2 regions of the Streptomyces sp. NPDC058701 genome follow, and region 2 is predicted to be linked to the other one. Evidence: predicted binding sites of a transcription regulator. Region 2 holds the regulator's gene; the other holds the start of a gene.
The links. The regulator HrcA, encoded in region 2, represses chaperone genes, less so after heat shock. The targets are predictions, from matches to a motif close to TTNGCACTCNGNNNNNCNGAGTGCNAA.

Region 1: the regulator HrcA is predicted to act here: its motif matches at 1,589-1,615, upstream of groL (chaperonin GroEL).

The regions. Positions count from the first base shown of each region.
Region 1 is NZ_JBHXSY010000010.1:129,145-132,553, forward strand. Features, by position in the region: gene groL (chaperonin GroEL) at 1-1,459, opposite strand, end outside; gene ACFWW8_RS13845 (cold-shock protein) at 1,830-2,039, opposite strand; gene ACFWW8_RS13850 (MoaD/ThiS family protein) at 2,437-2,715, opposite strand; gene thrC (threonine synthase) at 2,750-3,409, opposite strand, start outside.
Region 2 is NZ_JBHXSY010000004.1:104,344-107,752, reverse strand. Features, by position in the region: gene dnaJ (molecular chaperone DnaJ) at 1-614, opposite strand, end outside; gene hrcA (heat-inducible transcriptional repressor HrcA) at 615-1,631, opposite strand; gene ACFWW8_RS05380 (MBL fold metallo-hydrolase) at 1,792-2,517, shown strand; gene ACFWW8_RS05375 (DUF3097 domain-containing protein) at 2,546-3,346, shown strand.

The sequences.
Region 1 (3,409 bases), on a different contig from region 2:
CGATGAGGTCGACGTACTCACCGGTGGCCGCGTTCAGACCCCAGCCGGGGGTCAGGTTGCGGACCTTCTCCACGACGACGCCACCCTCGAGGCCGGCGTTGACGGCGATCTGCTTCAGCGGGGCCTCCAGGGCGAGCTTGACGGCGGCAGCGCCGGTCGCCTCGTCACCCGTGAGCTCCAGCTTCTCGAAGACCGCGGAGGCCTGCAGCAGGGCTACGCCGCCACCGGCGACGATGCCCTCCTCGACGGCCGCCTTCGCGTTGCGAACGGCGTCCTCGATGCGGTGCTTGCGCTCCTTGAGCTCGACCTCGGTCGCGGCACCGGCCTTGATGACGGCCACGCCGCCGGCCAGCTTCGCGAGGCGCTCCTGGAGCTTCTCGCGGTCGTAGTCCGAGTCGGAGTTCTCGATCTCGGCGCGGATCTGGTTGACGCGACCGGCGACCTGGTCGCTGTCGCCGGCACCGTCGACGATGGTGGTCTCGTCCTTGGTGATGACGACCTTGCGGGCGCGGCCCAGCAGGTCGAGACCGGCGTTCTCCAGCTTGAGGCCGACCTCCTCGGAGATGACCGTGCCGCCCGTGAGGATGGCGATGTCACCGAGCATGGCCTTGCGGCGGTCGCCGAAGCCCGGGGCCTTGACGGCGACGGACTTGAAGGTGCCGCGGATCTTGTTGACGACCAGGGTCGACAGGGCCTCGCCCTCGACGTCCTCGGCGATGATCAGCAGCGGCTTGCCGGACTGCATGACCTTCTCCAGGAGCGGCAGCAGGTCCTTGACCGAGCCGATCTTGGAGTTGACGATCAGGACGTACGGGTCGTCGAGGGACGACTCCATGCGCTCCATGTCGGTGGCGAAGTACGCCGAGATGTAGCCCTTGTCGAAGCGCATGCCCTCGGTGAGCTCGAGCTCCAGACCGAAGGTCTGCGACTCCTCGACCGTGATGACGCCTTCCTTGCCGACCTTGTCCATCGCCTCGGCGATGAGCTCGCCGATCTGGGTGTCGGCGGCGGAGATGGACGCCGTGGAGGCGATCTGCTCCTTGGTCTCGACGTCCTTGGCCTGGGCCAGCAGGGCGGCGGAGACGGCCTCGACGGCCTTCTCGATACCACGCTTGAGGGCCATCGGGTTGGCGCCGGCGGCTACGTTGCGCAGACCCTCGCGGACGAGGGCCTGGGCCAGCACGGTGGCGGTGGTCGTACCGTCGCCGGCGACGTCGTCCGTCTTCTTGGCGACTTCCTTGACCAGCTCGGCGCCGATCTTCTCGTACGGGTCCTCGAGCTCGATCTCCTTGGCGATGGAGACACCATCGTTGGTGATCGTGGGGGCGCCCCACTTCTTCTCAAGGACGACGTTGCGACCCTTGGGGCCAAGGGTGACCTTGACGGCGTCGGCGAGCTGGTTCATCCCACGCTCGAGACCGCGCCGGGCCTCCTCGTTGAACGCAATGATCTTGGCCATCTGAAGTGGTCCTCCCGGACAGCGGTGGATTGCTCCCGGACCGCGCCCGCGCCCGCGACGGACGGCCTGCGTGCCCGGCGGTTCCTTCCCGCCGGACCCTGCGGGCCTCACCGACCCGGTCCTCGTTGAGTAGCACTCTCACCGGGAGAGTGCTAACGCCAATGATTAGCACTCGACCCCCTCGAGTGCAAGCGGCTTGGGTCAACACTCCGGGGAAGAGGCAGGCGCCGCACGGGTCGTGCGGGCCGGACGCACGAGGGGCCCACATCCCCGTGTCCAGGATGTGGGCCCCTCGTAATGCCTCGTACGCCGTGCATCGGTAACGACCGTGCACGCCGTACGTGTGCGTCGGTGGTCGATCGCGTGGGGACTAGCCGGCGGCCGCGAGCTTGACCATGTCCGCCTGCGGCCCCTTCTGGCCCTGCGAGATCTCGAACTCGACCCGCTGACCCTCTTCAAGGGTGCGGTAACCGTCCATCTGGATGGCGCTGTAGTGGACGAACACATCCGCGCCACCGTCGACCGCGATGAAGCCGTAGCCCTTCTCCGCGTTGAACCACTTGACGGTGCCCTGAGCCATGCCTAACTCCCCTATTACCGGCCCTTGCGCGGGAACGCACTTCGCGATCCCGGGTCAGATCTTGCGTCGGAACGCGTCGACCGAGGCTGAATGTATCCGCGCCGATGCTGTCTGCAACAGGTCAATCCGACGAGAATTCCGGCCACTCGGAAACATTGAAAAAGAGTGAAAATTTGGCATACTCCAGGGCAACTCGGGCCCGGCATCTCTCGCCAAAGCCCCATAGCGCACTCGCACATTGACCCGATGTCGACCCTCACGCGACCCGTTCATATGCGGCGGGCAAGTACAGCGGAGGGGACTTCCCCAACCCTACCGCGCACAATCAAGCAGAATTGCCCCCTCCGCTTATGAGCGGAGGGGGCAATTTCGGTTTTAGCGTGTCACCGCACGGCGGTCAGCAGCCGCCCGCGACGGCCGGGATGATCGAGACGCCGGCCCCGTCCGGGGTGACGGCCTCCAGGCCGCCCTCGAAGCGCACGTCGTCGTCGTTCACGTAGACGTTCACGAAGCGGCGGAGCTTGCCCTGGTCGTCCAGGACGCGCGCGGCGATCCCCGGGTGGCTCCGCTCCAGCGACTCGATGACCTCGGCCAGGTTCGCGCCCTCGGCGGAGACCTCGGCCTTGCCACCGGTGTAGGTGCGCAGGATGGTGGGGATGCGGACGTTGACGCTCATGGCGCTACTGCCTTTCCGGTGTGCGGGGGGAGGGTCAGGCCAGGCCGGCGGCGCGGAAGGCGTCCAGGCTCGGGCGGATGGTGGCGGTCTGCCCGCTGTCCGCGGCCACCGCCTCCAGGGTCTTGAGGCCGTCACCGGTGTTCAGGATGACGGTGGTCAGCGCCGGGTCGAGGTGTCCCGCCTCGATGAGCTTCTTCGTGACGCCGACGGTCACGCCGCCCGCGGTCTCGGCGAAGATGCCCTCGGTCTGCGCCAGGATCTTGATGGCCTCGACGACCTGCTCGTCGTTGACGTCGTCGACGAAGCCGCCGGTGCGCCGCGCGATGTCCAGGACGTACGGGCCGTCCGCCGGGTTGCCGATCGCCAGGGACTTGGCGATGGTGTTCGGCTTCTGCGGGCGGACCACGTCGTGACCGGCCTTGAAGGCGGTCGAGACCGGGGAGCAGCCCTCGGCCTGGGCGCCGAAGATCTTGTACGGCTTGTCCTCGACGAGGCCGAGCTTGATCAGCTCCTGCAGACCCTTGTCGATCTTCGTCAGCTGCGAGCCGGAGGCGATCGGGATGACCAGCTGGTCGGGCAGCTGCCAGCCGAGCTGCTCGCAGATCTCGTACGCGAGCGTCTTGGAGCCCTCGCCGTAGTACGGGCGCAGGTTGACGTTGACGAAGCCCCAGCCCTCGCCGAGCGGATCGCCGAT
Region 2 (3,409 bases):
GCGCACTCGGGGCACGGGGTCGGGACGACGGTGCCGAAGCCCTGGCACTGCGGGCAGGGGCGCGAGGTCATGACCTGGCCCAGGAAGGACCGGGTGACCTGCGAGACCTCACCGCGGCCGCGGCACATGTCACACGTCTGCGCCGAGGTGCCGGGGGCGGCGCCCTCGCCGGAGCAGGTGGTGCACACCACGGCCGTGTCGACCTGGATGTCCTTGGTGGTCCCGAAGGCCGCCTCGTCCAGTTCCAGGTCCAGGCGGATCATGGCGTCCTGGCCGCGGCGGGTCCGCGAGCGCGGTCCGCGCTGCGAGGCCTGTCCGAAGAAGGCGTCCATGATGTCGGAGAAGTTGCCGAAGCCGCCCGCGCCGAATCCGCCCGCGCCCCCGCCGCCGCCCGAGGAGGACAGCGGGTCGCCGCCGAGGTCGAAGACCTGCTTCTTCTGCGGGTCCGAGAGCACCTCGTACGCCGCGTTGATCTCCTTGAAACGCTCTTGCGTCTTGGGATCGGGGTTCACATCCGGGTGCAGCTCGCGCGCAAGCCGCCGGAATGCCTTCTTGATCTCGTCCTGGGAAGCGTCGCGGCGCACGCCGAGAACGGCGTAATAGTCCGTGGCCACTTACGACTCCGCCAGGATCTGTCCGACGTAACGTGCCACTGCGCGTACCGCTCCCATCGTTCCGGGGTAGTCCATGCGGGTCGGTCCGACCACGCCGAGTTTGGCGACTGCTTCGCCGCCCGAACCGTAACCGACCGAGACGACCGACGTGGAGTTCAGTCCCTCGTAGGCGTTCTCATGCCCGATCCGTACGGCCATTCCCGACTCACTGGCCTCGCCCAGCAGCTTGAGGAGCACGACCTGCTCCTCCAGCGCTTCGAGCACCGGCCTGATCGTCAGGGGAAAATCGTGTCCGAAGCGGGTGAGATTGGCGGTTCCGCCGATCATCAGCCGTTCTTCGGCTTCCTCGACCAGGGTTTCGAGGAGCGTCGCGAGCACGGTGGACACCGTGGCTCGGTCGTCGGCCTCGAAGGACTCGGGGAGGTCCTGGACGAGTGGGGGCACATCGGTGAAGCGGCGGCCGACGACCCGGCTGTTGAGCCGGGCCCGCAGGTCCGCGAGCGAGGCCTCCCCGAAGGGGGTCTGGCAGTCGATGAGCCGCTGCTCGACGCGCCCGGTGTCCGTGATCAGTACGAGCATCAGCCGGGCCGGGGCCAGCGACAGCAGCTCGACGTGGCGCACGGTGGAGCGCGTCAGCGAGGGGTACTGGACGACGGCGACCTGCCGGGTGAGCTGCGCGAGCAGCCGCACCGTGCGCCCGACGACGTCGTCGAGGTCCACCGCGCCGTCGAGGAAGTTCTGGATGGCCCGGCGCTCGGGCGTCGACAGGGGTTTGACCCCCGCCAGCCTGTCGACGAAGAGGCGGTAGCCCTTGTCGGTGGGGATGCGTCCGGCGCTGGTGTGCGGCTGGGCGATGTAGCCCTCGTCCTCCAGCACGGCCATGTCGTTGCGCACGGTGGCCGGCGAGACGCCGAGCCGGTGCCGCTCGGTCAGCGCCTTGGAGCCGACCGGCTCCTCGGTCCCGACATAGTCCTGGACGATGGCGCGCAGCACTTCGAGCCTGCGTTCACTGAGCATCGCGCACACCTCCAGCTGTGGTCCGGCGCCGTGTTTCCGCCGGCGTTTCGTTGGCTCTCCGTTGGCACTCTGGTCGTCCGAGTGCCAGAGATCCCCCGCTCAGTGTACGGCCGGGTGGTCAGACCCTGGCAAGGGCGGCCCGTCAGGGTAGCGTCGCGGCATGGACGTGCGATGGGAAGAGGCGGGCTGGGAAGGGCTGACCGGACGGGCCGGGCGGCGGCGCCTTCCGGTGTGGGACTGCACCGTGGGACTGGTGGTGGGGGACGATGCGGTGCTCCTCGTGGACCCCGGTTCGTGCCTGCGCGAGGGCGCGGAGATCCGCGCCGGGGCCGAGCGGCTGACGGGTCGCCGCGTGACCCATATCGCATTCACCCACGGGCATTTCGATCACGTGCTGGGCGCGGCCGCCTTCTCCGGGGCCGAGGTGTACGCCGCGGTCGGGCTGGACTCCGTCCTGGACACAGGGCGGGAGTCGCTGCGGGCGTCCGCCGTGCGGCACGGGCTGTCCGGCAGGGAGGCGGCTGAGGCCGTCGAGCTGCTGGTGCTCCCCCGGCACCCGGTGTCGGGCGAGTGGACGCTGGAGCTGGGCGGGGTGCGGGTGCTGCTGGCCAACGTGGGGCCGGGGCACACGGGGCACGACCTGGCGGTGTTCGTCCCCGGCGAGCGGGAGACGGTCTTCTGCGGGGACCTGGTCGAGGAGTCCGGCGAGCCGCAGGCGGGCGACGACGCGCTGCCGGCGCGCTGGCCGGACGCCCTGGACCGGCTGCTGGCCCTGGGCGGCGACGACGCCCTGTACGTGCCGGGTCACGGAGCGGTGGTCGACGCGGCCTTCGTCCGTGCGCAACGCGCCACACTGGCCGCGCGTTTCGGCGTGTCGGAGGCGTGATCGCCGCGCCTCTCCTAGTGTCGGCCGGATGCGCGAGTACTCCCCCGACCTGACCCCGCAGTGGAAGCGCCCCAGGGCCGTGCCCGAGGTGGCGGCGGAGCCCGATCTGGTGGTCGAGGTCGCCGGTACGGACTTCTGCGGCGCGGTGGTGGGCTGCGAGGCGGGCACGGTGACCCTGGAGGACCGGTTCGGCAAGCGGCGGGTGTTCCCGATGGAGCCCGCCGCGTTCCTGCTGGACGGCGCGGTGGTGACCCTGGTCCGTCCGCCCCGGGGCCCGGTGGCGCCGTCCCGCACGGCCTCGGGGTCGATCGCCGTCCCGGGGGCACGGGCGCGGGTGGCGCGGGCCGGGCGGATCTACGTCGAGGGCCGGCACGACGCCGAGCTGGTGGAGCGGGTCTGGGGCGACGACCTGCGGATCGAGGGCGTGGTGGTGGAGTACCTGGAGGGGATCGACGACCTCACGGCCGTCGTGGCGGAGTTCGGGCCGGGTCCGGACGCCCGGCTCGGCGTCCTCGTGGACCACCTGGTGCCGGGTTCGAAGGAGTCCCGGATCGCGGCTTCGGTGGACTCCCCGCACGTGCTGATCGCGGGCCACCCGTACGTGGACGTCTGGCAGGCGGTGAAGCCGTCCGCGCTGGGCATCCCCGCGTGGCCGGTGGTGCCGCGCGGCCAGGACTGGAAGACGGGCGTGTGCCGGGCCCTGGGCTGGCCGGAGAACACGGGGGCCGCCTGGCAGCACATCCTGTCGCGGGTGACCTCGTACAAGGACCTGGAGCCGACGCTGCTGGGCCGTGTCGAGGAGCTCATCGACTTCGTCACGGCGCCCTGAGGCCCGTGGGCAGAGTCCCGCCGCCCTGAAACCCGTCGCGGCCGGTCCGTCCGCGCGTCGCGG